3 regions of the Arthrobacter sp. Ha26 genome follow, and region 1 is predicted to be linked to each of the others. Evidence: riboswitches for the same ligand, from Rfam matches in the RefSeq annotation. Region 1 holds a riboswitch; each other region holds the start of a gene.
The links. A riboswitch is a leader RNA that binds a small molecule or an ion and turns the genes downstream of it on or off. The one in region 1 is predicted to bind cyclic di-AMP.
Positions count from the first base shown of each region.

Region 2: linked by a shared signal. The riboswitch ahead of AC5RVY_RS05860 (aggregation-promoting factor C-terminal-like domain-containing protein) and the one ahead of AC5RVY_RS17325 (LysM peptidoglycan-binding domain-containing protein) in region 1 are both predicted to bind cyclic di-AMP.
Region 3: linked by a shared signal. The riboswitch ahead of AC5RVY_RS14475 (M23 family metallopeptidase) and the one ahead of AC5RVY_RS17325 (LysM peptidoglycan-binding domain-containing protein) in region 1 are both predicted to bind cyclic di-AMP.

Region 1 covers NZ_JBNHGX010000008.1:100,384-110,001, forward strand. Annotated here, with positions in the region: gene AC5RVY_RS17320 (protein adenylyltransferase SelO) at 1-1,369, shown strand, start outside; gene AC5RVY_RS17325 (LysM peptidoglycan-binding domain-containing protein) at 1,506-2,327, opposite strand; cyclic di-AMP (ydaO/yuaA leader) riboswitch at 2,331-2,502, opposite strand; gene AC5RVY_RS17330 (coiled-coil domain-containing protein) at 2,872-4,233, shown strand; gene AC5RVY_RS17335 (TraR/DksA family transcriptional regulator) at 4,254-4,610, shown strand; gene AC5RVY_RS17340 (DNA alkylation repair protein) at 4,607-5,176, shown strand; gene AC5RVY_RS17345 (DUF1810 domain-containing protein) at 5,160-5,603, shown strand; gene AC5RVY_RS17350 (glucose 1-dehydrogenase) at 5,667-6,560, opposite strand; gene AC5RVY_RS17355 (metallophosphoesterase family protein) at 6,668-7,186, opposite strand; gene AC5RVY_RS17360 (DUF1918 domain-containing protein) at 7,259-7,450, shown strand; gene AC5RVY_RS17365 (NUDIX domain-containing protein) at 7,500-8,009, shown strand; gene AC5RVY_RS17370 (endonuclease/exonuclease/phosphatase family protein) at 8,027-8,704, opposite strand; gene AC5RVY_RS17375 (thioesterase family protein) at 8,873-9,618, shown strand, end outside.
Region 2 covers NZ_JBNHGX010000002.1:79,693-89,310, reverse strand. Annotated here, with positions in the region: gene AC5RVY_RS05890 (glycosyltransferase family 4 protein) at 1-449, shown strand, start outside; gene tadA (tRNA adenosine(34) deaminase TadA) at 510-1,016, opposite strand; gene AC5RVY_RS05880 (phosphatase PAP2 family protein) at 1,078-1,980, shown strand; gene upp (uracil phosphoribosyltransferase) at 2,023-2,658, shown strand; gene AC5RVY_RS05870 (glyoxalase superfamily protein) at 2,704-3,078, shown strand; gene AC5RVY_RS05865 (HAD-IA family hydrolase) at 3,110-3,790, shown strand; gene AC5RVY_RS05860 (aggregation-promoting factor C-terminal-like domain-containing protein) at 3,917-4,639, opposite strand; cyclic di-AMP (ydaO/yuaA leader) riboswitch at 4,645-4,805, opposite strand; gene AC5RVY_RS05855 (hypothetical protein) at 4,929-5,120, opposite strand; gene AC5RVY_RS05850 (winged helix-turn-helix domain-containing protein) at 6,059-6,925, shown strand; gene AC5RVY_RS05845 (SixA phosphatase family protein) at 6,991-7,518, shown strand; gene AC5RVY_RS05840 (LysR family transcriptional regulator) at 7,573-8,475, opposite strand; gene AC5RVY_RS05835 (EamA family transporter) at 8,548-9,549, shown strand.
Region 3 covers NZ_JBNHGX010000006.1:46,324-55,941, forward strand. Annotated here, with positions in the region: gene AC5RVY_RS14445 (helicase-associated domain-containing protein) at 1-1,608, opposite strand, end outside; gene AC5RVY_RS14450 (hypothetical protein) at 1,619-1,852, opposite strand; gene AC5RVY_RS14455 (cold-shock protein) at 2,072-2,455, shown strand; gene AC5RVY_RS14460 (DUF3027 domain-containing protein) at 2,582-3,106, shown strand; gene serC (phosphoserine transaminase) at 3,185-4,315, opposite strand; gene AC5RVY_RS14470 (iron-dependent transcriptional repressor DtxR) at 4,593-5,300, shown strand; cyclic di-AMP (ydaO/yuaA leader) riboswitch at 5,437-5,648, shown strand; gene AC5RVY_RS14475 (M23 family metallopeptidase) at 5,659-6,480, shown strand; cyclic di-AMP (ydaO/yuaA leader) riboswitch at 6,628-6,789, shown strand; gene AC5RVY_RS14480 (C40 family peptidase) at 6,860-7,534, shown strand; gene AC5RVY_RS14485 (NlpC/P60 family protein) at 7,698-8,465, shown strand; gene AC5RVY_RS14490 (HNH endonuclease) at 8,711-9,211, shown strand; gene mobA (molybdenum cofactor guanylyltransferase) at 9,261-9,618, shown strand, end outside.

The DNA.
Region 1 (9,618 bases):
CCTTGTCCTCAACCATGGCCTGGCGGAGGAACTCGGGCTGGATCCGGACTACCTCCAGTCGCCGGAAGGGATCCGGCTCCTCCTGGGAAACCACATTCCGGCGGGGGCGACGCCGGTGGCCCAGGCCTATGCCGGCCACCAGTTTGGCGGCTACTCACCCCTGCTCGGCGATGGCCGCGCGCTTCTCCTTGGAGAGGTCACCGATGTCCACGGACGGCTGCGGGACATCCATCTTAAAGGTTCGGGGCGGACGCCCTTCGCCCGCGCCGGTGACGGACGCGCCGTCGTCGGACCCATGCTCCGGGAGTACGTGATCAGTGAAGCGATGCACGCACTGGGCATTCCCACCACCCGGTCCCTGGCCGTCACAGCCACCGGCAGGCCGGTCCGCCGCGACACCATGCTTCCCGGGGCCGTCCTGGCAAGGGTGGCCGGCAGCCATCTGCGGGTTGGGAGCTTCCAATACGCGCGGGCCACCGAGAACATGGACCTCCTGCGTCGCCTTGCCGATCACGCCATCAGCCGGCATCATCCGGCCGCCGCCCAGGCCGGAAACCCCTACCTCGCCCTCTTCGAAGGGGTGGTGGCCGCCCAGGCATCGCTGGTGGCCCGGTGGATGCTGGTGGGCTTCGTCCACGGCGTCATGAATACAGACAACGTAACCATCTCCGGGGAAACCATCGACTACGGACCCTGCGCATTTATGGATGCCTTCAATCCTGCCGCGGTCTACAGTTCCATTGACGTTGGCGGGCGCTACGCCTACGCCAACCAGCCGGTGGTGGCCGAATGGAACCTTGCCCGCCTGGCCGAGGCGATGCTGCCGCTAATCAACGAGGACCAGGAGCAGGCGGTGGCACCTGCGGTGGAGGCATTGGGAGCATTCCGCCGCCAGTACAGCGACGCCTGGTTTGCGGGCATGAAAACCAAACTTGGCATCAAGGAGGTCCCGGCGGGAAGCCCGGAAGCAGAAGAAGCCTCCCAGGTGGTGGACGGCGTCATCACCATACTGAAGGACGGGCCCGTGGACTACACGTCATTCTTCCGGAACCTTGGCCAGGCCGCGCGCGGCAACCACAGGCCCGTTCGCGGCATGGTTATGGATCTCGCCGCTTTCGATGCCTGGGCCGGCCGGTGGCAGGCCCTGCAACCCGACGCCGGCCTGATGGAGCAGGTCAACCCGGCCTACATACCCCGCAACCACCTGGTGGAGGAAGCGCTCGCCGCAGCAACTGACGGCGACCTTGCCCCCTTCAACCGGTTGGTGGACGTTGTCCGCGACCCCTACCGGGAACGGGCGGGGCTGGAGCGCTACGCGGAGGGCGCTCCGGAGGACTTCGGCTCCTACCAGACCTTCTGCGGCACCTGAACCGCCGTTTTGGGGGAGCCTGCGCCTGCCGGGCCGGGCGCCCGGGCACAACCGGCCTGCCAGGATGCAGCCGGAAATGAAGCAGGGGCGGCAGGCGGGAAAAGTCCCTCCTGCCGCCCCTGCTTGGGTGGTGCGGCTACGCTACCCGAACGAAGGAAGCGCCGGGGAGCCAGCTGATGGAGTGGACCTCGGTCTTGTAACCGTCCACGCCGCCGCTCACAACCTGGCCGTTGCCGGCGTACACACCAACGTGGCCGGCGGTGATCACCAGGTCACCGGCGGCGGGGGAGCCCACAACGGAGCCGTACTGGTAGAACTGGCCGGGAGCCAGGTCACCAACACTCTTGCCTACTGAACGCAGTGCCTTCTCCACCATGGCGGTGCAGTCCTGCTGGACGCCCACCTGGCCATAGGCCGAGGCCAGGATGGCAGCGCCGGTGCCGGTGCCCGTGGCTGCCGGAGCGGAAGCGTAGTTCACGTTCACGCCGGTGTTGGCAGGAGCAGCGGCAACAGCGGCCTGGACGGGAGCCGGAGCAGCGGCAGGAGCCGGAGTTGCTGCAACTGATCCGGCGGCGGGGATCTGGATCTGGTCACCGGGGTAGATGACCGCGGAAATTGCCAGTCCGTTGGCGGCCAGGACGTCGTTAAGGCTGACGCCGTAGGCGGCCGAGATGGCACCGAGGGTGTCGCCCGAAACCACAGTGTGGACCTTGCCGGCAGCTGCAGGAGCAGCTACGGCTGCGGCGGGTGCCGCATAGGTGCCGGTGCTGGTTTCAGTGGTGTCCGGTCCGGTGACGCCTGCGTGGGCCGGGGCACCCACACCGAAGGCAATACCGGAAGCTGCTGCCAAGGCGAGCGCCGGGCGGCCAAGCGACTTGGCTGATGCAGCCAAGCCCTGGAGCGCGATTGAGTGGTCCGGAGTCGCGCGGTGACGGGCGGTGGTGGAATTTTTTGACACGGTTGATCGCCTCTCCCATGCCTGCGGGGTGAGCTGTCGGGTTCGGGTTGGAGATACCCGGCCGGGAGCGGCTCCGGACGGAACGGAGGCGCTATCGACTTAACCCCAAGGCCTCTTATGAGGCCATGGAAATGTGGTTCCCCCGTCCCTGCCAGCTGGAAAGCGATGGGTTCCCGTATCAGCGGCAGGGCTCGGCATACTGATGGGAATGTCCCGTCTGGGAGGGACACCTGAAGACCATAACCTGCAAGCAGGGAGATTGTCACATTTGGATAACATACGAGCGGCTTCTCTCGTATTTAGCAAACGAGTGGACTCATCTCGCATAGCCCTATGACCACGCAAGATAGGCGCGCCGGGGGCGGCGAGTGTTCTTCGTCACAAAGTAACGAGAGCTGCTCGCAGGGGCCGCGGTGCGGCACGTAGCGCCCTGCAAGAGCACCAGGCCAGCGCACCCCAAGGCGCGCAGGAGAACTTTCCAGGCCATAACGATCTCAGCACGGCATCCTTCAACTGGAGGTTGAAGCCGGTAGGCTTCGGGACTATGCCCCTGTTCGTTACCAAACCCAGGCGTTGCGTGATCGCCGGATTGCTGGCGCTTGCCCTCACCGGAACAGCGTTCCCTGGCATGGCGGTCGCCGCGGACGGCGATCCGGCCGGTGACTACCCCTCCTGGCAGGATGTGCAGGAGGCGAAGCTGACGGAGGCGGGAAAGGCAGCTGAAATCACCAGGATCAATGACCTGTTGAGCGGACTGGAGGACCAGTCCGAATCCCTGGGTGCAGCGGCTGTGCAGTCGGCGGCAGACTTTGCGCTTACCGATGCTGCGCTGCAGGCTGCCAGTGCCAGAGTGGATGCCCTCACAGCCCAGGCCTCAGAGGCGAACACAGCCCTGTCCCGGCACCGCAAGGAACTGGGTACCCTCGCGGTCCAGTCCTACAAGACCGGCGGCACCACCATGGGATTCTTCGTTGCTCTGGATGCGATCCAGAGCAACAGCATGCAGGGGCTGAACGTTGTGCAGATCGTCGGGGACAAAACAACGGGACTGGTGGCAAAAGCCGAAGCCGCCGGCAGGATCATCTCCTCTCTGGCGGCGCAGGAAAACGCTGCCAAAGCCGAACGGGAGCGGCTGTCCCTTGAAGCCAAAACCAAACTGGACGCCGCCCGGTCCGCGCAGGAGGCCATGGCGCGCCAGGTAGCGGAAAGTCAGCGCCGCAGCGGGGAACTCACGGCCCAACTGGCCTCCCTCAAGGGCACGACGGCGGCAGTCGAGGGCGCGTACCGGCAAGGACGGGCGGCCACTGCTGCCTACGAGGCGGCGCAGGCCGCGAAGCGCGCAGCTGCCCAGGAGCAGGCCCGGCAGCAGGCGGAAGCGGCGGCCAGGGCGGCCGCTGCGGCGGCTGTCCGACCGCCGGCCCCGTCCGATCCTGCGCCGGCAAATCCTGCACCAGCAGACCCAGCACCGGCCAATCCCACCCCCGGCAATCCCGCACCCGTAAATCCTGCGCCAGTAAACCCGGCCCCCGCACCTGTGGTGCCGGTGGCACCCAGCCCCCCGCCCGTCGTCGTGCCTTCCGTTCCCGGCGGAGCGGTCAACGACCCGGCAGGTGCCAAAAGCTACGCCTCCGGCAGGGTCGGTGCGTACGGCTGGGGCCAGGACCAGTTCCTCTGCCTCGCCCAGCTCTGGACCAAGGAATCGAACTGGCTCACCACGGCCACGAACCCCTACTCCGGCGCCTATGGCATAGCCCAGGCGCTGCCGCCCGGAAAATACTCCAGCGCCGGCAGCGACTGGCTCACCAACTACCGGACCCAGATCGAATGGGGCCTGGGCTACATCCGGGGCCGCTACGGCTCTCCCTGCGGGGCCTGGAACCACTCGGTGGCCAACAACTGGTACTGAGCCCGCGCTAGGCTTTTCCCATGCCTGACGTCGAACGGTTCCGGATCCTGCTCGAGGAGGAGCGCGCGCGCAAAGCGGCCCTTCTTCCGGCTCTCCGCGCGGACATCGCCTCGGCCAACTCCGCCCGCCAGGATTCGAACGTGGACGACGAACACGATCCGGAAGGCTCCACCATCGCCTTCGAACTGTCCCAGGCCTCGGCGCTCCTGAGGCAAAGCAGCGCAGGACTGGAGCAGGTGGACGCAGCCCTGGCCAGGATCGCGGACGGCACCTACGGGACCTGCGCGGTGTGCGGCGACGCCATTGCCGAGGGCCGGCTGGAGGCCCGCCCGTGGACACCGTTCTGCATCCGCCACGCATCGGCAGGAAACCGGTGAACGGCACCGACGATGTTGTGGCAGCCGCTTCAGGGTTCGTCGACCGCACCTTGCAGAACGAGGGCGCGTGGTACCGGGCTGACGACGTCGAAGGCAGGCTGGGCGGTACGCTCAGCTCCTACGGCTCCTCCGTGGGCGCTGTCCGTGGAACCATCCGTGATGCCCTGCGGAAGTACAAGGACCTCGACCACGACGCCGTGGTGCAGCTGGGGTCCGCGTTGTGGGGACAGCCGCGGCCCGGCTCCCGTGCGGTCTACGAGCGCCGCCTCGCCGCGATCGTGCTGCTGCAAACGAAGGTTGCCATGCTGCGCCATTCGGACCTCACCCGGATCGAGGGCTTCCTGCGGTCCGCCGGAACCGGCGAACTCACCGGCCCGCTGATCGGCGATGTCGTGGGCCCGTTCCTGGCGCGGCTCAGCGGCCGCGACCGCCAGCGGGCCAACGTTGTCCTGGCCAGGTGGCGGACAGATCCGGACGCTCAGTTACGCAGCGCGGCCGCAGTCCTCGAGCAGCAGTCCAATACCAAAGCCCCACCCCAAGGAGACATCCGTGAACGATCCTTTTGACCTGGAACGCTTCGTCGCCGCCCAGGACGACGGCGGAACCTACGATCAGGCGCTGTCCGAGCTGCGGACAAGCAGCAAGTCCGGCCACTGGATGTGGTTCATCTTCCCGCAGCTTGCAGGCCTGGGCCGCAGCGCCACATCCCGCAGATACGCCATCAGTTCACTCGAAGAAGCCCGGGAATACCTGGACCACCCTGTAGTGGGCCCGCGGCTGCTGGAGTGCGCCCAGGCCCTTACTACCCATGCGGACCGTACGGCTGAGGACATCTTTGGCGGCGTCGACGCCCGCAAGCTGCACTCCTCCATGACGCTGTTCCTGCGCGCGGCCCCTGGCGAAACCGTCTTCAAAACAGTCCTGGCGCAGTTCTTCGACGGCCAGCCGGACCCCGCCACCGACGAGCTGCTCGCCGACCACGGGGAAGGCTAGCAACGACGGCGGTGCCCCGCCCATCACGGGTGGGGTACCGCCGTCGGGCGTACTTTGCCGGCGCTACGGTGTGGGGCTTCCGCCGTTGACGTTCAGGGTTTCTCCAAGGACATAACTGGACTCCGGGGAGGCCAGGAAAACGTACGCCGGGGCCAGCTCGGCCGGCTGGCCCGCCCGGCCCAGGGGCGTGGACTGGCCGAACTCCGGCAGTTCCTCCTTTGGCTGGCCGCTGCTGACCTGCAGCGGGGTCCAGATGGGCCCGGGTGCCACCGCGTTCACGCGGATGCCCTTGGGCGCGAGCTGCTGGGCCAGGCCCTTGGTGAAGTTGTTGATGCTCGCCTTGGTGGTGGCATAGTCCAGCAGCGTGGGGGACGGGTTGTACGCCTGGATGGATGTGGTGTTGATGATCGTGGAACCGGCCGGCATGTGGGGAACCGCGGCCTTGGTGACCCGGAACATCGCATAGACGTTGGTCTTTTGGGTGTGGTCGAACTGCTCGTCCGTGATCTGGCTGATGTCCTCCTGCGCCACCTGCTTGCCGGCGTTGTTGACCAGGATGTCCACGCCGCCCAGCACGGCCACTGCAGTGTCCACCAGTTCCTGGCACGCGGCGGGGTCCTTCAGGTCCCCGGGTACCTTCACTGCTTTTCGGCCGGCGGCTTCAATGATGCCGGCGATGCGGGCTGCATCCTCCTCTTCCGCCGGCAGGTAAGAGAGGACGACGTCGGCACCCTCGCGGGCGAAGGCGATGGCCGTGGCCGCGCCGATCCCGGAGTCGGCTCCCGTCACGATCGCCTTCCGGCCCTCCAGGCGGCCGGTGCCGCGGTAGGTATCCTCACCAAGATCCGCCTTCGGGGCCAGCTCCGCATCCAGGCCGGGCTCGGACTGGTGCTGCTCCGGCGGCGAGATCTTCTCGTAGGCGGTGACAGGATTTCGGAAGGTGTACTGGTCACTCATGGTGGTCCTCCAGATGCGTAGGGGTGGAACACGAAAAGGTAAGCATGCTTACCGTTCCAGCCTAGGCAATCAGGCGGGCCGCTGCCAACCCCGATCCGGTCCGAAAATCAACCCTTAGGCCTGTCCCGGTGGACTTCCACTAGCCGGACGTCCGTCAGGGCGCCGGACTCCGCCACTGCCGTCATATACGTACAGGCCGGTTGGCGCCTCCGGTCGGTGGGGGAGCCGGGGTTGAGCAGCCGCAGCCCCCGCCCGGAGGTGGAGTCCCACGGGATGTGGCTGTGCCCAAAAACCAGCACGTCGGCGTCGGGAAAGAGAGCCTCGCACCGAGCCTCGCGACCCTTCGCCTGCCCGGTTTCGTGCACCATGGCAAACCGGACACCCTCCAGCGTGACCGCCGCCGTTTCCGGCAGGCGGGCCCGCAGGTCGGGGCCGTCATTGTTTCCGTACACACCCACCAGCGACCGGCTTCGCCGCTCCAACTGGTCCAGCAGTTCCGCGTTGACCCAGTCGCCGGCGTGGAACACCACGTCGGCGCTTTCGACGGCGGCCCACACCTGGGCAGGGAGCACCCGGGCCCGCTTCGGGACGTGCGTATCGGCGAGCAGGAGGAGGTTCAGCGGCATACCGAAATCCTGCCATGCCCGCCCTTTTCCCGCCTGCCGGGGAGTCGTAATCTGGGGCTGGAGGTGATTGCCATGGAGGCAGCTCAGGGCGACCGGATCATTGTGCACGGCAGGAACGTAGGATCTACGGACCGGCACGGCGTGATACTCGAGGTCCGCGGCCAGGGCGGAACGCCGCCCTACCTCGTCCGCTTTGATGACGGACACGAAACCATCATGTATCCCGGCGGTGATTTCGCCGTCGAACGCGGCAACGGACACTAGCTCCGGCAGGGTGGTGCGCCGGTCTACGGGCACCTGTCAGACTGGAGCAATGGATCATTCACAGGCTTCCGCAGCGTCCTCCACCCCGCCTGTCCGCACGGGTCCCCGTGATCCCGGTGACGCGTGGGTTGAAGGGGACCGCGGCCGGTTTTGGGGCAGGTTTGGCGCTGCGGGGGTCCTCGCCCACGACGCCGGCAAGGGTGTGCTCCTTCAGCACCGCGCCGTCTGGAGCCACAACGGCGGCACGTGGGGACTTCCCGGCGGGGCGCTCCATGAAGGCGAGGATGCGGTGGCGGGCGCCCTGCGCGAGGCCTGGGAGGAGGCCGCCGTTCCGCAGCAGAACGTCGAGGTGCTTTTCACCTCCGTCCTGGACCTGGACTACTGGTCCTACACCACAGTGGTGGTAGAAGTGACGGAACCGTTTGATCCCGTGATCAGTGATCCCGAGAGCATCGAACTGCTGTGGATTCCGCTGGCTGAGGTGGAAGGCAAGGAACTGCACCCGGGCTTCGCGGCAGCCTGGCCGGACCTGCGGGAACGGATTCGCTCCCGGGCGTAAGCCCGGCCCGGCCCGGCTCAGTAGTCCCGGCCGTATTCCGCGTTCACCAGGATGGGCAGGTGGTCGGAGTTGCCGCGGGGCAGAGTCTCAACGCTCTCGATGTCCAGCCCCAAAGACGTGGCGAAATCGAAGTGGCCCTTGAACACCTTGTAGCGGGTGTAGGTCCGCCGGTTGCTGAGGGAGAGCGCGTAGCCCGAGTTCTTCATGTGGAGGTGGAGGTTCTTGGTGAAGAACGGGTAATTGAAGTCGCCCACCATCAGCGTCATGAGGCCCTCGCCCATGCTGAGCAGTTCGGCGTGGGCCGCGTGGATCTGCTTGCGCCGCAGGGAATTTGAGGCTGTCAGGGGCGCTGCGTGGAAGGAGCCAATCACCAGTTCATGCTGGGTCTCGTTGTCCACCACCCGGGTTCCGATGAGCCGCTCGTGGGCCGGGGCGAGGACCCTGTCGTGCATGGACTTCTTCAGCGCAAAGGACTGGGTGTCCAGGGCAGTGAAACGGCTGGTGCGGTAATAGATGGCGAGCCCAAGCCGGTTTCCCTTGGTGGCGTCAGCAAGGTGGAGCGGACCCAGGGTCTCGGGGAGGTCACTGGCATCCACCTCCTGCAGGCAGAGCGCATCGACGTCATGGTTCCTTGCCAGCGCAAGGAGCTCACCGCTCGCTTTGTGCTTGCGGAGGTTGTAGCTGATGACGCGCATTCACGCACCTCTTCCGAGGGTTGCTGACAGGACCGTTCCCGAGTCTAGTCTGATGACCGCCGCCAGGCTCCAACATTTCAGCGAGTCCCCGAACAACCCATGCCGGTTGCCTGCCTGCACAACGATAGAGTTAGTGCGAATTCACTGAAATCTCCTGGGAGGCCACCGTTGACCGCTGAACTGCCTGAACTGGCCGAGGGAAACCATTACTACGAGGCGCTCGGTGACGGACGCTTCTGTTCCACCATCCATGCCCAGGGTGCCTGGAACGTGCATGAGCAGCACATGGCGCCGGCATCCGGTCTGATGGCGGACTGCCTGGAGCGGCACCAACCGCGGCCTGAACTGCGGATGGCCAGGCTGAGCTACGAGATCCTCGGCCTGATCCCCGGCGGCCAGTTCCACATCGAGACCACCACGCTCCGGCCGGGGAAGACCATCGAACTGCTGCAGGCCGAACTGATTGCCGGCGGCCGGACGGCTATCCGGGCCACGGCGTGGCGGATGGTCACCAGCGATACTTCAGCCGTGGCCGCCACCGAAGACGCCGCCATCCCTGGCCCGGACGAATGCAAGCCCTATGACGGCGCATCCGTCTGGCCCGGCGGCTACATCCGCTCCCTCGAAATGCGGGTGGCTGAAGGCCACCGGCCAGGGGCCGGCAAAGTCTGGCTGCGCACCGACCACCCCCTGACGGATGCGGCGGACAGTAGCGACCTGGCCCGCCTGATGGGGCTGGTGGACACCGCCAACGGCATCGCCGCGCGGGTGCCGCCAGGCCGGGACAGCTACTCCTTCCCCAACGTAGACCTCCAGATCCACATGTACCGCCGCCCTGAGGGGGAGTGGCTGGGGCTGGACAACGCCGTCTCCTTTGGCCGCGACGGGATCGGGCTCACCTCAACTGTCCTGCA
Region 2 (9,618 bases), on a different contig from region 1:
GCCGGGTCCTGATAACCGGTGAACTGAAAGGCCAGGCCCTCGAAGACGAATGGAACCGGGCAGACCTCACCGTCCTGGTTTCCCAGGCCGAGGCTTTCGGCATGGTGGTCACGGAATCGCTGGCCCACGGTATCCCGGTGGTAGTCCGTGCAGGGACCGGCGCTGTGGAGGCCCTGAGCTTTGCAGTACCGGATGGAGGCAACAGGGGACTGCTCCCGGGGACGGCAGTCGATTTTCCGGAACCCGGTGGTTCGGAACATCCGGCACTGCTGGCCGGGGTGCTGCAGGAGTGGCTGCACGAGGCCAGCATCAGGGAGGGGTGGCGGACCGCAGCCCTCGTAACCAGGAACAGGCTGCCGGGGTGGGACCAGGCAGCAAGGATTGTGCTGGGCGCCATCGAGGACACCATCCGCTCGAACACCCCGGCACAGAGGGACGCCGAGCGGTAAATGCCGGTGCCCGCGCAGAAGACCAGCTGGAAAGCCTGCGTGACCGAATAACAGCAAAGCCTAAATCTGCGTCCGGTGCCCCACGAAAAAGTCCCGCAACAGCCCGGCGCATTCGGCTTCCCGCACCCCCGCGTAGACCTCAACCCAATGATTGAGCCGGCGCTCGCGGAGGACATCGAACACCGAGCCGGCGGCCCCCGCCTTCTCGTCCCACGCCCCAAAAACCACGCGGGGAATCCGAGCCAGGACAATCGCCCCGGCACACATGGCGCACGGCTCCAGCGTCACCACCAGCGTGCAATCTGCCAGCCGCCACCCGTCTCCCTGACCGCCGTCGGCCCTTGACATCTCCCGCAACTGCGCCGCCGCCTCGCGGATCGCCACCACCTCGGCATGGGCAGTGGGATCTCCCAGTTCCTCCCGCTGGTTCCGCCCGCTACCCAGCACGCCGCCGTCGGGCCCGATCACCACGGCGCCTATCGGCACATCCCCGGTCACCAGGGCACGGCGCGCCTCCGCCAGGGCAAGGCCCATCCACACGTCATGATTCTTTTCTGCGGAGACCATGGCTCAATGATAGTTTCGAAGGATACCCAGAGCCCGTGACGTACACCCGCCGGGAGGCATAGTGAGCACCGTCCGAGACCGTGTGGACAAGTGGATCAAGCCCTATGCCGCGCTGTGGCTGACCATGATCGTCGGCGGGGCTTTGGTACTCACCCTGGCTTTGCTGGGTGCCGAGGTCTACGCCAATGTGGTGGATGACGAAGGGCTGGCCCGCCTTGATATTCCTGCCTTGGAATACTCGCAGACTCTGCGGAATCCGGAGTTGAATGCCGTCGTCACCACTTTCACCAACGTGGGCGGCGGCATCGGAATGCCGATCCTGGCCAGCATCCTCACTGCCTGGCTTACATTCCTGAACCGGACCTGGCGTCCCATCGTCCTGGTGGGCGGTGCAGCGCTCGTCTCCACGATGGCCACCACGCAAGGCAAGCGCCTGGTGGGCAGGACCCGCCCCGACCACTCAGAGGCAGTGCCGCCCTACGAGTCAACGCCATCCTTTCCGAGCGGGCACACACTGAATACAACAGTGGTGATCGGCGTCCTGGTCTACATCATGTGCCTGCAGTTCCAGATCCTGTGGGCCAGGATCACGGCCATTACTGCTGGCGTCATCTTCATCATTGCCATGGGATTGAGCCGCGTCTTCCTGGGCCACCACTGGCTCACGGACGTCATGGCCGGGTGGCTGCTCGGGCTTGCGTGGGTATGCATGGTGATCCTGGCCCACCGCCTGTTCCATCTCATCCGCAAGCGGGAGCACGCCGGACCGGCCCCCACCTTCGAACATCCCGTCATCCGCGAGGACCACACGGCCGAGAGGGACCAGAGCGCCGGGACGGAGCAGGACAGGGATACGCAGCGGGGCATGGAGCGGGATCAGGCCAGAGACACAGCCGCAGAGTACGACGGCGGCACTTCCGGAAGGCGCGACGGCGGCTCCCCGCGGTCTGGCACAGGCGGCTGACGGCGGGAAAGTGCCCAACACCCCGGGTGATAGTTTTGACCCATGCGCACTCTCGTTGTGGACCACCCCCTGGTCGCCCATAAGCTCACCGTCCTTCGGGACAAAAACACCCCGTCCCCGGTCTTCCGGCAGTTGACGGAGGAGCTGGTAACCCTGCTCGCTTATGAGGCCACCCGCGAGGTCCGCACGGAACCCGTCACCATCGAAACTCCGGTCAGCACGACCGTGGGTACCGCATTCACCAAGCCCACCCCGCTGGTGGTTCCCATTTTGCGCGCGGGCCTGGGCATGCTGGAGGGTATGACCAAGCTCGTTCCCACCGCAGAAGTGGGGTTCCTCGGCATGGCACGGGACGAGGAAACCCTGGACATCATCACCTACGCCGAGCGGCTCCCCGAGGACCTCACGGATCGCCAGATCTTTGTCCTGGACCCCATGCTCGCCACCGGCGGTACCTTGCGCGAAGCCATCAAGTTTCTCTTCAAGCGCGGTGCCTCCGACGTCACCTGCATCTGCCTCCTGGCCGCCCCCGAGGGCCTGGCCAAGCTGGAGGAGGAGTTGTCCGGCGCGAACGTCACCATCGTCCTGGCTTCCATCGACGAAAAGCTCAACGCAAAGTCCTACATCGTCCCCGGTCTCGGGGACGCGGGCGACAGGCTTTACGGCATCGCAGGATAGTCCTCAAGTCTTTCCCGTTCCGCATCCCGCCGCTAGCCTGTGCGAATGGACTGGAAACTGGAACTTGTGTTTGTCCCTGTGTCCGATGTGGACCGCGCCAAGGATTTCTACGTCAACAAGGTGGGGTTCAACGCGGACTTTGATGAGCGTCCCACGGACTCCATCCGCTTTGTCCAGCTGACGCCGCGTGGCTCAGCCTGCTCTATCTGTATAGGGGAAGGGCTCAGTGATGCGCCTCCTGGCACGGGCTCGAACCTCCAGCTCGTGGTTAGTGACATCCACGCAGCCCACCAGCACCTGAAAAACAATGGGGTGGACGTTAGCGATGTGGACGTGCAGGCTTGGGGCCACTTCGTGTACTTCGCAGATCCTGACGGCAACAGGTGGGCCGTGCAGTACATCCCGGGCAGGGAAGGCTGACACAGCGGGAGGCTGAGGCAGAATGGGGACCATGAACGCCTCCGCTCCGGCCTCAACGCCGATCCTGACCTGCCGCGCCGTCCTCTTTGACATGGACGGTACCCTGGTCGATTCCACTGCTGTGGTGGAGCAGGTGTGGGGTGAGTTCGCCGCGCGTTACGGACTGGATCTCGAAGAGATTCTGCGGACCTCGCACGGCGTGCAGGCACGTGATACCGTCACCCGGTTCGCTCCAGCGGGGGCCGATATCCCAGCGCTGACGGCGGAGCTCGGGGCCATGGAACGGGTCCGCACCGAAGGCATTATCGCCCTGCACGGCGCCGCCCGGCTGCTGGCAGCCCTGCCGGCGGACGCCGTCGCCCTGGTCACGTCCGCTGACCGCGTCCTGGCTGACATCCGGATGGAAGCAGCAGGCCTGCCCATGCCCGCTGTTGCAGTGACCGCTGAGCTGGTGACCCGCGGCAAGCCGGACCCCGAAGGGTACTTGAAGGCCGCAGCCAACCTTGGCGTGGAACCCGCAGAGGCCGTGGTCTTCGAAGACGCTCCAGCGGGAATCGCGGCAGGAGTGGCCGCCGGCATCCGCACGGTGGCGGTTGGACCGAACACCGGTCCGCTGCCCGATGGTGTTCTGCACCTTCAGGACTACAGCGCGGTCGCCGTCGAAACCAGCAAGGACGGCGAAGGCAGGACGGTCATTTCTTTCCGGCTGTAAGGTCCGCCACCACCTTGGCAATACGCCGCGACCCCGTTTCAGGGGTCTTGGCACTCGTGCCCGCGGCACGCCGGCTTCCGCCACTCCACCAGGTGCAGGCGCGCCGGCCTCCGGTTCAGTGCCTGATCAGTACCAGTTGTTGGACAGGTGGAAGTTCAGTGCGCCACAAGGGGACTGGTAGCGCTCCTTGATGTAGTTCAGGCCCCAGTTGATCTGCGTGCGGTAGTTGGTGAGGTAGTCCCCGCCGGCGCTGGCCATTTTTTCGGCGGGCAGGGCCTGGACGATGCCGTACGCTCCGCTGCTTGAGTTGGTGGCCGTGGTGGTCCAGTCGGACTCCTTGGTCCACAGGGTCTGCAGGCACTGCATCTGGTCAGGAGCCCAGCCATAGGTGGCGAGCTGGCCCGCGGCGTAAGCCTGGGCGCCTGCGGGGTCGTTGACTGCGACCACCGGGGCGGGCTCAGGTGCGGGGGCGGGCTCGGGGGCGGGTGCCGGGGCGGGCTCCGGAGCGGGGGCCGGTGCAGGCTCGGGGGCGGGTGCCGGGGCGGGCTCTGCCGCCTGCGGGGCCACTGCGATCTCCTCGGGAGCCGCTGCGGGGGCAGGGTTGGCCCGGATTTCGCTCTTCTCGATGCTGAGGTTGGACTGGGTATCGGCAGCCTGCGTTTCGGCGGCGGCGGAAACCCGGATGCTGGACTCGGTGGCCTGTCCGGCGGCGCCTACTCCGATGAGGAGTGCAGCGGATGCGGCGAACACGGCTGCCCGCTTGCCGACGAAGGGGATTTTGCCGGCATTGTGCTCGGCGCGGGGTGCAGACCCGGATTTCAGGCGCGGTTTAACCAGGAACTTGGACATGATGAATCGCCTCTCACACCTGCGGAGTTAGCTGTCGGGTTCGGATGAGGGCATCCGGCCGCACGGAAAAATCACGTGCTGGCTTAACCCCAAGGGCAGTCATTGCCCGGGACGGTGGGTCCCCCGCCTCTGCCGTTGCTCAAGCGGAATCCGGGAAGCGGCAGAGCTTGGCGTCATCCGGATATGGGCTCCCGGTCAGGAGCCTCACCCCATCGACGCTACAGGAGATGGGCGTAGAAGTCACATTTTGGTAACAGAGATCACGACGACGGCGCGTCGCCTTGCTCCTTCATGTCACGAAAGGACCGGCAGCGGGAGCTGCAGGGTAACGCTGGTGCGCCCGGGCCGTGATGTCACCGTTACCCTTCCCCCGTGCGCCTGGACGACGATCCATGATGGACAGTTCCAGTCCGGTGGTACCTTCAGCGGCGGAGGCGCCGGACTGCTCTCCGGTGCCCTTCCGCGCCGCGTCTGAGTTCATACCAGGGACGTGAGCGTACTTTCCTTCGCGGCAACGGGAGTCCCCTCGCCAGTGCGTCGCCTCAACTCGTTTTCACGGCGATCAACCGGTAGTCACCGTTGGAGAGCATGAGGTCCACGGGCTGGCTGTCAAGGGCCAGCAGGTCCTGCTTGTCACCGGCAGTCGGGGGGGCGGGTGGGTGGTGTCTGAAGCGAGGAATCCTCCCGTTTTCACCCGGCCGTTCCGGATGCTGGCGTTGACGGTACCAACGATTGGGCCGCGGGCGTCCAGCGGGTCACGTCCCAGGTTGTTGGTCATGGAGTTCGGTGTGGCCATGGAACAACTCCCCGATTACTCGTTGAGCCCGGGCTTTGCGCTTCCTGTGCCCCGCTGTGAATGACGGCCTCGCCAGCTGGGTTGTCGAAGGGCGGGGCCAGCACGGTTTACCGGACCAGGAGTTGGGCGAAAGCACGCTCTCGGCTGGACAGCGGTGCCTTCGGTGGGGGCAATTTTGGTAATCCCGGCGCGTTTGAAGAAAAAAGCGAAAATGCGGGGGTCGGCCGAATTAAGTTCCCTAAGTACCCGGAGTGAGCTGCTTTTGGCGGATAATGAATGGCGTTCTGGCGGTGCACCAAAATCGTGATCTACACCACAAACGCGGATTTTGTCTCATGATGCGGACTAATCGGTCCATTGTTACTTGCAAGTTAGCATTGTTACGCTGCACACTCTCATTGTGAACAAGAACTCAACAGCACCTGCAGCCGCAGACTATTGGCCCAGCACATCCGCTGCTGCCGACATGCGCTGTTGTCGAATGTACGCCTGACCTTCCCACCCCTCGAAGTTCTCCAGGCATTCGCCCCCCAGCCCAGCGTCGGGCGTCCCTCCCCAATTTCAGCGCGGGAACCCAGCATTCGAGCCGTCATTGACGGCCATTCACATTGAGGTAAGCATCCATGTCAGTTGCATCCGGATACGTCCACATTTCTGTCCGTAACGCCGCCAAGGCTGGCCAGCCCTCCGGCCTCCGCCCCGGCTTCGCGCCCCGCCCGTCGCTCGCCCCCACCGCTCCCGGAAGCAGCTTCCCCGCCTCCGGCTACGCACCCCAGGGCTACAACCCCAACTCCTACGGCCAGCTCCGCACCGTCACCCCGGCCGAGTCCGCGCCGGTGACCGCTCCGACCCCCGTAGTGCCAGGTGCCGGTGCCGTCCGCCCCGTGGCAAACGACAACGTGGCCCGCGGCTTCGTCCTCTACATGGGCATCGACGAGGAAACTGCGGCTGCCGCAGGTACCTCCATCGCCAAGCTGGCCCAGGAAATCCGTGCCTACGCCCAGTCCCTGGTGTCCGGAGCCGAGAGCTACGCCGCCGTCGCAGTGGCACCCGCCGGCACACCCGGCTCAGCCCTCGACGTCGTCCGCTCCACATTCGGCGATCCCACCGTCAACACCCGGCAGCGCACCGAAACGCCACGGCCGCAGCAGCCCCAGGAACCGCGTCCCTCCGGAGTCCTGATCGACCTCGCCCGCCGTGAAGTACACCTCGACGGCGAATCGCTGAACCTGACCTTCAAAGAGTTCGAACTCCTGAACTACCTCGTGGAAAACGGAACCCGCACCGTCGGTCGCGATGAACTGCTCGAAGGCCTGTGGCGCAACGCCGAAGAGGTGCCCAACGAGCGCACCATCGACGTCCACATCCGCCGCCTCCGCTCCAAGCTGGGCCGCCTCGCCAACACCGTACGCACCGTCCGTGGACAGGGCTACCGGTTCTACGAGCACCCCGAAGTTGTTGTCTGGGCCGCTCCGGAATACTCGATCTAGCACTTACTCGGAAGCGCCTGCCCCTAGGGGCGGGCGCTTTGTTTACACCGGGCTAGGCTTGGGCCATGACTGAGCACCATCTTCGACGCCTTGTGATTATGCGCCATGCAAAGGCGGATTGGCCCGGCGGGGTGGCTGACCATGAGCGTCCCTTGGCGGAACGGGGCCACCGGGAGGCACCGCTGGCCGGGCAGTGGCTGCTCAAGCACGACGTCGTACCCGACTTCATCCTGTGCTCCAGCGCGCTTCGAACCCGGCAAACCTGCACCTGGGTATGCTCTGAACTGGGGGACAAGGCGCCCACGCCCAAGCTTGAGGACGGCCTGTACGCGGCCTCCGCCCTCAGGATGCTGGCCGTGGTCAACCACGTTCCGGACACCGTCACAACGCTGATGCTGATCGCGCACCTTCCCGGCGTCCAGGATCTCGCCATGCACCTGGCCTCACGCGACTCAGACCACGACGCCTACATGGACGCCGCCACACGGTTCCCCACCAGCGCCCTCACTGTCCTCGAAACCGAGAAGTCGTGGGCTGAGCTGGACGGGCAGGACGCCCGCATCACACAATTCAAGGTGCCGCGCGCCCACTAGCGCAGCGCCCACCAACGCAATAGGCAAGGACGCCGGCCAGTCGCTGCATGTCCGTCAGTTGGCGTCGGCGATTTCCCGCAGGAGCCCGGAGACGTGCCGGATGGCCGGGCTCTCGGCCATGGACCTGCGGTGCACAATCCCTACCTGACGGGCCTGGACGGGGTTAGCCACAGGCACCGCCACTACGTCCGGGGGCAATATTGGCCTCCCCAACCGGGGGACCAGCGCGATAACTGCGGCCTGTTCCACCAAGGCAATGTGGGTGGCGAAATCGGGATCGTAGATCCGGATGTCGGGAACCCGGCCCAGGTCGGCGAAGATCCGCAGCAGGGCTTCATTGCAGATAGCCCCGTGCGGCGTGCTGATCCAGCGCTCGTCAACAAGGTCTGCCGGTTCCACGCCGGCACGCCCCGCCAGCGGGTGGCTGCTGTGAACCAACACGTCAGCGATGTCCTCGCAGAGCCAGTCGAGTGTGAGGTGCTCCGGAATGACCAGCGGCACGGAATTCCAGTTATGCACCAGGCCCAGGTCCGCTTCCCCGTTGGCAACCCGGGCCACGGCCTCGCGCGGATCCTCCGCCAGGACGCGGAGATCCAGTTCTGCGGCAGTAGAGGCGAGCCGGGCGAGCAGCGGACCCACCAGGCCGCGGCATGCGGTGGAGAAGGCAACCACCCTGAGGGTACCGCTCGGCTTTGCCGGATCCGCCAGCAATGTGGACTGCAGTTCTTCCAGCTCGGACAGGATCCGGCGGCCGTACGCTGCCAGGGCCAGTCCCCGCTCCGTGAGCAGGACACCCCGGCCCCGGCGTTCCAGCACAGCGAAGTCCGCCTCCTTCTCCAGCTTCTTGATCTGCTGTGAAACGGCCGAAGGGCTGAAGCCCATGGCGTTGGAAGCCGCCACCACCGAGCCGTGCTGCTCAACGGCGGCCAGTGCGCGGAGCGAACCAATGTCGATCATGAAGTAAATGTACAAGGTTCTACACGTTATTCAACGCTGGTGCTTCAAGGAGCAGTCTGAGACAGTAAAAGCGTGAACCTCCGAGATTCCCTCCTCGCCGCCCTGGTCGCTTTGCTCTGGGGCCTGAACTTCGTGGCCATCGACATCGGCCTTCACCCCGCAGGACACGAGGTGCCGCCCCTGCTGTTCGTTGCCATGCGCTTCGTGCTGGTCGTCTTCCCGTGGATCTTCTTCGTCAAAAAGCCCAACGTCAGCTGGAAGGCAATTGCCGGCGTCGGGCTCTTCATGAGTGCCGGCCAGTTCGGCCTCCTGTACCTGTCCATGGCACTGGGCATACCGGCTGGACTGGCGTCCCTGGTACTGCAGGCCCAGGTGCTGCTGACCGTCCTGCTTGCCGCGTTGTTCCTCGGTGAGAAGCCGCACCGCAAGCAACTGGCCGGCGTTGTCCTGGGCGTCGCCGGCCTTGCAGTCGTGGCAGTGGGCCGCAGCGCAGTGGCGCCGATCCTGCCCCTGTTAATCGTGCTGGCCGCCGCACTGTCCTGGGCTGCCGGGAACGTGATCGCGCGCAAAGCCAAGGCCGCTTCCGGGCTGGGGCTGGTGGTCTGGTCCGGTGCCGTGGTGCCGCTGCCGCTCGCCGCGCTGTCACTGCTTGTGGACGGCCCGGACGCGGTGCTTGGCACGCTCACCACCCTGCAGGCCCCCACGGTTCTGAGCGCCATTTACACAGCGGTGTTCGCTTCCCTTGTGGGCTACGGAATCTGGAACCGGCTTCTGGCCAGCCACCCGTCGTCGGCCGTTGTTCCGTTCACGCTGCTGGTGCCCGTGGTGGGGATGACGGCGGCATGGCTGATGCTGGGGGAGGTGCCAACGCCCGCGGAACTGGCAGGCGGGCTGCTGCTCTTGAGTGGGGTGGCCACAGCGGTAGTAACTTTTGGCGGCGGGCGGGGTCACCGCCGCGGGGCTGAGTTGGCACCTGGGCGGGTGGCAGGCTTGCGCGCGGGAGAACCGGACGACGGCGGCCGCTTGGCTGCCACGGGTATCCGCGCCGGGGCGCGGGGGCCGGAAGTCCGCTGAGCCACGGCGCTTTTGGCCGCCGGGCGGGAGGCGGGGGCCGGACCGCCTTTCGGATCGGCGGGCCGACGG
Region 3 (9,618 bases), on a different contig from region 1:
GGCGGGCAGGTGCTCCCCGAGGATGGCGAGCGCGGCGTCCGGATCGTCGCCCGCGATGGCGCTTCCGAGTTGGCTCAGCGCCCCGGAACCCAGCAACCCGAGGATTTCGGCTTCGGCCAGGACTCCCCGGATGAGGGAACTGAAGCGCCGGGCCATCCGGGGCTGGGCCCACTCCGCCCGCTGCAGGACGGCCGCAGCATCAAGCACCGGCGCGGTCCCGTCCGGCGCTGCCGCTTCCTGGGTGAGTTCGTGGAGGATTTCCAGGATCCGCTTGCGGACCACCGGTGCGTCCGGGCGCTGCGCCTCCGCTGACAACGCAATGATCGTGCTCCCCGATGCGGCGCGATGCCCTGCCGCTGCTCCGGGGGTCCCGCTGATCGCCTGCCCCACCATGGAGGGGACGCGCTCACTGGCCAGCCATGCGTTCACCAGCCAGAGCCATTGTTCCTGCCGGGGAAGGACGAGCCACTCCAACTCAGGCGGCTGCACCCAGGATGACGAGTCAACGTCCAGCCGGATCAGGCCGGCAAGGCCGCACAGCTCCAGCAGCAGCCCGATCCGCTGCTGGTCGATCCGGAGCGCGTCGGCGAGCCGCCTCATCTCCCGCACGCCCACGCCTCCGCTGCGCAGCGTGGCCAGCGGCTGTTCCTTGACGGCATGCAGCATTTCGCCCACCAGCCGAAGGGTTTCGGCGATGGCGCCCAGCGCTGCGTTCCGGCGCAGCGCGGCACTGGTGCGGCCCAGTTGGGGGATGGGCGGCGACAGGCTGAAATCGTTGATGATGGCGCCCCCGCGCAGTGACAAGCCAACGCTGTGCGGCAGTTCCACATGGGCCGCATCCAACGGCACCAGCAGGCCACGGGCCAGGAGCCAATCGACCGGCCCGACGTCGGCCGCCTCGCTGGTGATCGATGCCTTGCGTTGCGCCTGGGGGACGGCACCCATGGCCCAGTTCCTGAATTTGGCGAGCAGCGCCGTCGTCCGTTCCGGAGCGGTGGCCAGGATGTCCTGCAGAGCCTCCGGGGAGGACGTCCAGTGCTGCAGCGCCAGGGCTGCCTCCATGGGCGTAGTGGCGCCGTGGATGGCCACGCCGCTGCGGTGGAGTTCGGAAACCAGCTGCACGGCCCGCTGCGCGAACGCGGGCTGGAGGCGCACCAACTCCGTGTAGCTCCGCCCCAGCCCGGCGGGATAGATCCCCACCACATCTTTGAGGCTGCCCACGGGGAGGTAGTAACGCTGCTTGTTGGCCGGCGTTCCGTGCGGGGGGTCGGCGCGGTGCACGAGGGCGAGTTCCTGGAGCGAGGCCAGGATGCGTTCCACGGCAGCAAGGGTTGACCCTGAAATCAGGTTGCGGAGTCCTGCGGCTGATGCGCTGTGATGGGTGTCTGTGTTCGTGCACAGATGGAGGGTTTCCAGGACCTGCATCTGCGGCCGGTTGAGGCGCTCCAGGGCGCGCTGGACGCTGACCCTGCCGCTGGCCCTGGCGGCGAGGGCGGCGAAATCGGGAACGGCCGGGGAGATCAGGTCCGGCCGCGCGTCGAACAGCGACCGCAGCGAATCGTCGCTGCGGGCCTCAAGGTCCTTGCTGAGCGCGCGAATAAGGGACATCAGTTCAACGTTACCGCCCGTCCGGTCTTCCTGCCCGGCGGCGCCCTGCCACGCCGTCCAGGACAAGGAACAGCATCAGGAGGAACGCCAGCGGCAAGCCGTACAGCGCGGTATAGGTGACCCAGGCGGGAGCTGCCGAACCGGCGAAGGCAAACGCCATGACCGCCGCCACCGCGGCAAGCGAGAGCACGGCAATAACTGCCGCGAAGATCGTCAGGGGACGCCGGTACCGCGAAGGAGTCATGGACGTAACGCTAACAGTCCGCTCCGACAGCACGCGCATGGGTGCCCGGACGCCGTTACGGCGAGCGGTTGAAAGCAGGATTAGGGCAACGGGCAGGATAACCTTGAGGGATACAGACCAACACGGTCTCCTGCTGTCATACCCTGAACCCGCACAACAATGCGGATGCGGTGACGGCAGGCCGTGTCTCAAGACGTCAGAACGAAGAAGGTTGATTACGTGCCTACCGGCAAGGTCAAGTGGTATGACAAGGACAAAGGCTTCGGATTCCTCGCGGGCGAAGACGGCCAGGAAGTATTCCTGCCCAAATCCTCCCTGCCCGAGGGGGTAACAGAGCTGAAGGCCGGCACCCGCGTTGAATTTGGTGTGGCGGACGGCCGCAAGGGTGCCCAGGCACTGGGCCTGCGCGTCCTGGATAAGACTCCGTCCATCGCGAAGGCGAAACGGCCCAGCGCCCGGGATCTTGCCCCGCTGGTTCAGGACCTGGTGAGCGTGCTGGACAACCTGTCCGGGACTCTCTCCAAAGGCAAATACCCGGAAGGCAACAAGGGCAAGGCCATCGCCGCCGCCTTGCGTAAGGTTGCCGACGAGCTGGACGTTTAGGCCCTGATGAGTTCGGAAGCTGAGCAGCCGGAGCCGGCAGCGGAGTCGCAGGAGTTGGAGTCACGGGAGCCGGAATCCCGGAACCCTGAATCGCCGGAGCCCGGATCGCCCGCAGCGGTGCCTTCAATGACGCCTGCAGCAGTAAGGGCGAGGCCGCGTGCCGGGGTGCCCGTGTGGCGGACCGGCAAGCCGGATGCTTTCCTTGCAGCCGCCGTGGAGACGGCGCGCAGCGCCATCGAAGGCATCACCGCGCCGTCGGATATTGGGAGGCACCTGGCAGCCAAGAGCGAAGGCGACCGCCTGGTGACGCATCTTTTTGAGTCGCGGCTGCCCGGTTACGGTGGCTGGCAGTGGTTCGCAGTGCTGACCCGGAACTCACGCTCCAAGGTGGTGACAGTCAACGAGTTGGGGCTGTTGCCGTCCGAGGACTCCATCCTGGCCCCGGACTGGGTTCCGTGGGCGGAGCGGGTCCGGCCCGAAGATGAGCAGGAATCGGAGCGGGTACTGGAGCAGGCGCCGGACCGGGAACTGCTTGCGCCGGAACAGGACCAGGACCCCGGGCAGGATCCCGGACCTGGCGACGAAAAACCTGACGACGAAAAGCCTGACGACGACGTTGGGCAGCCTGATGAGGAAACCAGGACTTCCTGACCACACACGAACGGCGCCGCCCCGGATTACCGGGGCGGCGCCGTCGTACGTTAGGCGTGCTGCGTATTTGCGAAAGTCCTACTTGCGCAGTTCGCCCACCACGTAGTCGATGCTGGCCAGCAGGGCGGAAACATCGGCAGGCTCGATGGCTACAAAGGTCGCGATGCGCAGCTGGTTGCGGCCCAGCTTGCGGTACGGCTCAGTGTCTACGACACCGTTGGCGCGCAGGACCTTCGCAACCGCGGACGCGTCCACGGACTCATCGAAGTCGATGGTGGCGATGACGTTCGAGCGTTCCTCGGGGTTTGTGACGTAGGGCGCGGCGAACCCGGAGGCCTCGGCCCAGCTGTAGATGCGCCCGGCGGAGTCAGCCGTGCGGGCGGACGCGAAGTCCAGGCCGCCGTTGGCATTCAGCCACTGCACCTGCGCATCCAAAGTGACCAGGGTGGTCAACGACGGCGTGTTGTAGGTCTGGTTCAGCCGCGAGTTGTCGATGGCCGTCTGCAGGTCCAGGAAGTCGGGAATCCAGCGGTCGCTGGCCTTGATCCGGGCTGCGCGTTCCAGGGCTGCGGGGGAAAAGAGTCCCAGCCACAGCCCGCCGTCGGAAGCAAAGTTCTTCTGCGGAGCAAAGTAGTAAACGTCGCTCTGTGCCACATCCACATCGAGGCCGCCGGCGGCAGAGGTGGCGTCCACCAGGACCAGCGCGCCCTCGTCCGCGCCGGCAACGCGCTGCACCGGGGCTGAAACGCCGGTGCTGGTCTCGTTCTGCGGCCAGGCGTACACGTCCACGCCCGCTTCCGCCCGGGGCGAGGGCCGGGTGCCTGGGTCGGATTTGATGATGGAGGATGCGTCAAGGAAGGGTGCCTTGTTGGTGGCCGCGGCAAACTTGGAGCCGAATTCGCCAAATGAAAGGTGCTGGGCCTTCCTGTCCACCAGGCCAAAGCTGGCAATATCCCAGAAGGCAGTGGAGCCGCCGACGCCAAGCACCACTTCATATCCTTCGGGTGCCCGGAAGAACTGGCTCAGCCCTTCACGGACGGAACCCACCAGGTTCTTGACCGGGGCCTGCCGGTGGGAGGTCCCGAGGATGTTCTTTGACGCGGCTGACAGCGCATCGATCTGTTCCTGACGGACCTTGGAGGGCCCGGCGCCGAACCGTCCGTCCTTGGGCAGGAGGTCGGCGGGAATAGTGATGCTGGTTTCGCTCACAGGTGCTCCAATTTCGGCATGGACGTAACGTTGGTCCGGACGGGTGTTGGCGGCCGGCAATCGGCAGTGACTGCAACCAGGGCCTTCCCCATTCTGCCTGAAGCGCTGTTTCGCCGGGAACCTGGGACGTCATAGTCCAGCCAATGAGACGCTGCGTAGCATAGCCCTGAACTATTCGGACAAAGTCAAAATAGGCTAAGCTTTTCCACGGACTACGTCGCGGTGACGGCGATACTGTGGGACAACGCAAGGTACTGCGCTCGAGGAGCTGAGCTGGATGACGGATCTGATCGACACTACGGAGATGTACCTTCGGACCATTCTGGAGCTCGAAGAAGAGAACATCGTTGCCCTTCGTGCGCGCATTGCAGAGCGGCTCCGCCACTCCGGGCCTACCGTCTCGCAGACCATTGGCAGGATGGAGCGGGACGGCCTGGTGATTGTCTCCGGAGACCGGCACCTCGAACTCACCGAAACGGGCCGGAAGCGGGCCACGGAAGTGATGCGCAAGCACCGCCTTGCCGAGCGCCTGCTCGCGGATGTGATTGGACTGGACTGGGCCTACGTCCATGACGAAGCCTGCCGCTGGGAGCATGTGATGAGCGAGCGGGTGGAGCGGCGCATCTACGAGATGCTCAACCACCCCACGGAGTCTCCTTACGGCAATCCGATCCCCGGCCTGGCGGCCCTGGGCGGGGGCCCCTCCCTGGGCTTTGCCGACGGCGCCATCAGCCTGCTGGAAGCGATGAAATCGTATGGTCCGGCGTCGGAAGTGACAGTGAGCAGGCTTGCGGAGCCAATCCAGGTGGAGCCGGAGCTCCTGTCCCAGCTGGATGAGGGCGGTATCCGCCCGGGCGCCTCCGTATCCCTGGAGCGCGTGGGGGACTACATTTCGGTCCGGGTCCCAGGCATTGAGGGAGCCCTCGAACTGCCCCCGGAAGTGGCCGCGCACGTCTTTGTTGCCATCCGCCAGCCTGCCGCGTGACCCGCTCGGTTACCCCGCGGTCGGGTGTTTAGCCAAAGATAACGGAATTGTTACTTAGGGGCTTAAGCCCCTATAGTTGAACCAAGCGTTGATATTAGAGCGTTACCTGATCTGGAGCCGAGCTCTGCCAGCGGATCAGGAGCACGAGTCGCAACTGGCAGAGGCGGGGGAACCACAAGCGGCAGCGGGGGACTGCCTTGGGGTGAAGTCCGTCAGCAGCAAGCCTCTTCCAGTGAAGGATCCTTACCGGGGTATCTCTGTGCCGAAGCTTGCTTACGGCGGACCGGGTCTTTGAACTCTCTGACCCGAATCCGACAGCTAACTTCGCAGGCTTTCCAGAGAGGAACCCTTCTTGACCATGCAGAATTCCAGGGGACGCCGCCGCGCGGCGGGCCCTGCTTCGACGCCGCGCGTTGTCGAAGTCATCACCTCGGAGCGCCCCCGCGATCCGCACCGTGATGCGCGCCGCCGTCGGGGTCCCCTCAGCCAGATCACGGAGTTCGCAGCGGCGAGCGGCATCGGCCAAAAGGCCGGCATTGCCCTTGCTGCCACCGGCCTGGTCCTCACCGTGACAGTGCCCGCCACAAGTCCCGTGATGGCCACAGACGCCTCCGGTGCCATTCCGGTCGCCGCTTCGGCTGTGACGCCGCAGCCGCAGGTTTCAGCGGAAGCCGGAGCCCAGATCGACTTCAGCCGGTCCGCCGTGGTCACCCAGGCTGACCCGGACGGCAAGCTGAAACAGCTGCTCAGCGCCCAATCGGCAGGCGCAATCAGCCGGGCCGCCTCCACGGGAAGCCTGGGCGCCCCGCTGGCCGTCATGACCACCGCATCGCCCTTCGGTTACCGGGTCAGCCCCATCACCGGCGGCACCGGCGACTTCCACCGCGGACAGGACTACGTGGCGCAGTGCGGAACCTCCGTCATGGCCGCCGCTACCGGAACCGTAACTTTCGTGGGCTGGCACCAGTACGGCGGCGGCAACCGTGTTGTGATCGACCATGGCAACGGCCTGGAAACCACGTACAACCACCTGTCCTCCTTCAGCGTGAAGGAAGGCCAGACGGTGTCCCGCGGCGAAGTCATCGCGCTCAGCGGCACCACGGGGGCCTCCACGGGCTGCCACCTCCACTTCGAGGTCCAGGTCAACGGCGAAGTGGTTGATCCCACTGGCTGGCTGTAGTCAACTGGCTGTGGACTATCAGATGATTTTGACTTCCCGTGACCTGAATGTGACATTCAGTCAAAACTGCTGTACCGTCTAACTCGCGTCAACTTTTCCGAAGTTGACGCTCTTGTGCGGATTGCCTAGCTCTGCCACCGCTCAAGGTCCGTTCGCATGACATCGTCTGGCAGGGGCGGGGGAACCAATTTTGGCCTTTCCATTGGGAAGGCCTTGGGGTTAAGTCGCAAAGCTTCCTTGGAAGCAGCGCGGCCGGGTGACTCCCATCCGAATCCGACAGCTCACCTCGCAGGCATTGGGAGAGGCTACCTTCGTGTCTTCACGCCATAATTCTGCGCGCCACCGTGCGCAAACGGTTCGTACCAACCCCTTGGACTCCGTGTCCAAGGCTGTTAGTGCCAATGCCGGGACAGTTGGTCGCCAGGCTGCCGTTATCGCAGCTGCCTCCGGCCTGATCCTGAGCATGGGCCTGCCGGCCACCGCCGCGGACACCACCGCTGGTGTGTCCGCCTCCACCGAGTCCGGGTCGGCGCAGGGCGCCCTCGCCGTGACTGCGGCACCCACGGCCACTGTTTCCTTCGAGCGTCCGGTGGTCAAGACCACCGCAGCTCCCAAGGTGCAGACCGTTCGCGCACAGTCCACCGGCGCCGGCAACGGAAACGCTGCCACGGCAACTGCTGCCTCCGCCACGGAAAAGCTGGCCGAAACCGTCTCCTCCGCGTCCACCTCAGGCATTGCTGCCATCGCATACACCGGCATCGGCCACTCGTATGTGTGGGGCGGCACCAGCCCCGTCACCGGCTGGGACTGCTCGGGCTTCACCCAGTGGGTCTACGCGCAGGCCGGCATCAGCATCCCCCGCACCAACGCGTGGACCGCCATGAAGCCGACTTCCACGCCGCAGCCCGGTGACCTCGTTATGCAGAACGGCGGCGCGCACGTTGGCATCTACGTCGGCAACGGCATGATGATCAGCGCCCTCAACCCCTCCCAGGGAACACTGCTCCACGCGGTCGCCGCTACCGGCTCCTCCGCGTTCTTCACAATGAACTAGTTCTTCGACCTCCGGGTCCAAGGGCTTTTTCTTTGCCCAAAACACTTTTCGCTAAATCACCACATCCCCGTTCGGGACGTGCCGGCGTACCCCCAAGATGCCGGCACGTCCACAGCCCCCTGTCTGCCTACAAGGCGGCGGGGGAAAACGAAAGAGAGAACTGATGACTACTCGTGCAACCGCACGGCATCGCGCCGAGGCCCCCAAAACCAATTCGCTCGCCATCATTGCCAAGACTGTTGGCGAGAACGCAGGCGGCGTCGGACGCCAGGCAGCAGTAATTGCCGCCGCTTCCGGCCTGGTCCTGACCAGCGGCCTGGCAGCCAACGCCGCCGACGCCAACGTCCAGCGGGACTCCGCGCCCGCGTCCAACCTCGAAGTTGAATCAACGGTTGAGGCGCCGATTTCGGCTGAGTCCACCATTGCCATTTCCTTCGAGAAACCGGCCGTGACCACCACTCCGGCTCCCGTTGTGGAAGCCCCCGAGCCCGAGGTTGAGGTCCAGGAAGCCGCCGCTCCCGCGGCTCCCGCAGCCAGGCCCGTCCTTGCCGCCAAGGTGACGGCCTCAGCTCCTGCCGCCCCCGCCGCTGCTCCCTCCGCAAGCGGCAAGGGTGCAGCCATCCTGTCCGCAGCCTACGCACAGCTCGGCGTCATGCAGGACTGCACCATGCTGGTCACCAACTCCCTGGCCGCCGTGGGCATCAACTTCCACGACTGGCCCGCCGGCTACCTCTCCCTGGGCCGCACCGTGAGTGCAGCTGAAGCCCAGCCGGGCGACCTGATCTACTACGCCGACGGTGGCGCCGGCATGGCCCACATCGCCGTCTACGCCGGAAACGGCCAGGCTGTGCACGGGGGCTACAACGGCAACCAGACCGTTGTTTTCAGCGCCAACGTGGGCTCCGGCCCGGTCTTCATCCGCGTCAACTGACACCCCCGGCCCGTTGATTCGGGCTCACCGGGATTGAACAGGACCCCTGCCCCCGCGGCTGGGGTCCTGTTTGTTAAGCGGGCCCACAGCTGCAGTCAGCTCGTGGCGGCGGCGGGTCCCGGCGCCGGAATTAGCTGATAGTGCACTTCTTTGTTTACTCTTGTGGTGTCGATCCATAGCCCGGACATGCCGAGGGCAGCCGGCCCTCGTGCCCCTGACGGGTGCGGCCGTGAAGAGGTACGTGCATGCGCACTCTCGTTCTGAATGCTGGATATGAACCGCTGGCGGTTATTTCTTTCCGCCGGGCGCTGGTGCTTGTGCTGACGAACAAGGCGAGCGTCGTGGCTGAAGGGGACGATCCCGTGGTGGGGCCACAGGAGATTCTGGGCCGCCCGTCCGTGATTCTCCTGAACCGCTACATCCGCCCCAGATACAACCAGTCGACGGCCGTCAGTAGACGCGGCGTCCTCAGGCGCGACGGGCATAAGTGCGCGTACTGCGGAAAAGCTGCGCATACCATCGACCACGTGCAGCCCAAGTCCCGTGGCGGAGCGGATTCCTGGGAGAACCTGGTGGCGGCCTGCCTCCGGTGCAACAACGCCAAGGGGGATCACACGCCGTCGGAAATGGGCTGGAAGCTGCGCTTCGCGCCGGAGCCTCCGCGGGGAACCATCTGGCAGATCAAGGAACTCGAGAAGCCTACCCCTGCCTGGGATCCCTTCCTGCTGCCCGAACGCGCTGCCTGAAAAGCATTCGGCGGACACAGCCCTCGCCAGGCCGGATTAGGCTTGGAGGGTGGAGCGCAACAGGTTGGTATTCGACGCCCTGATCCTGGCAGGCGGCCGTTCGTCACGCCTGGGCGGGGTGCCGAAGCAAGGGCTGGTTTTTGAAGGCCAGACGTTGCTCCAACGTGCACTTGCGGCTTGCTCCGCCGCGTCCCGGACAGCAGTAGTGGGTCCGGACCCCGGGCCGTTGCCCCCGAACGTGACAGCCTGCCGCGAACAGCCGGAGTTTGCCGGACCCGCTGCTGCGGTCGCCGCCGGGCTGGAAGCGCTGGGGCGGTCAGGCGCCGGCTGTGACTACACACTGGTGCTGGCCTGCGACATGCCCCGGGCTGCGGGGGCCGTGGAGGCATTGGCGGAGTCCCTTGCCT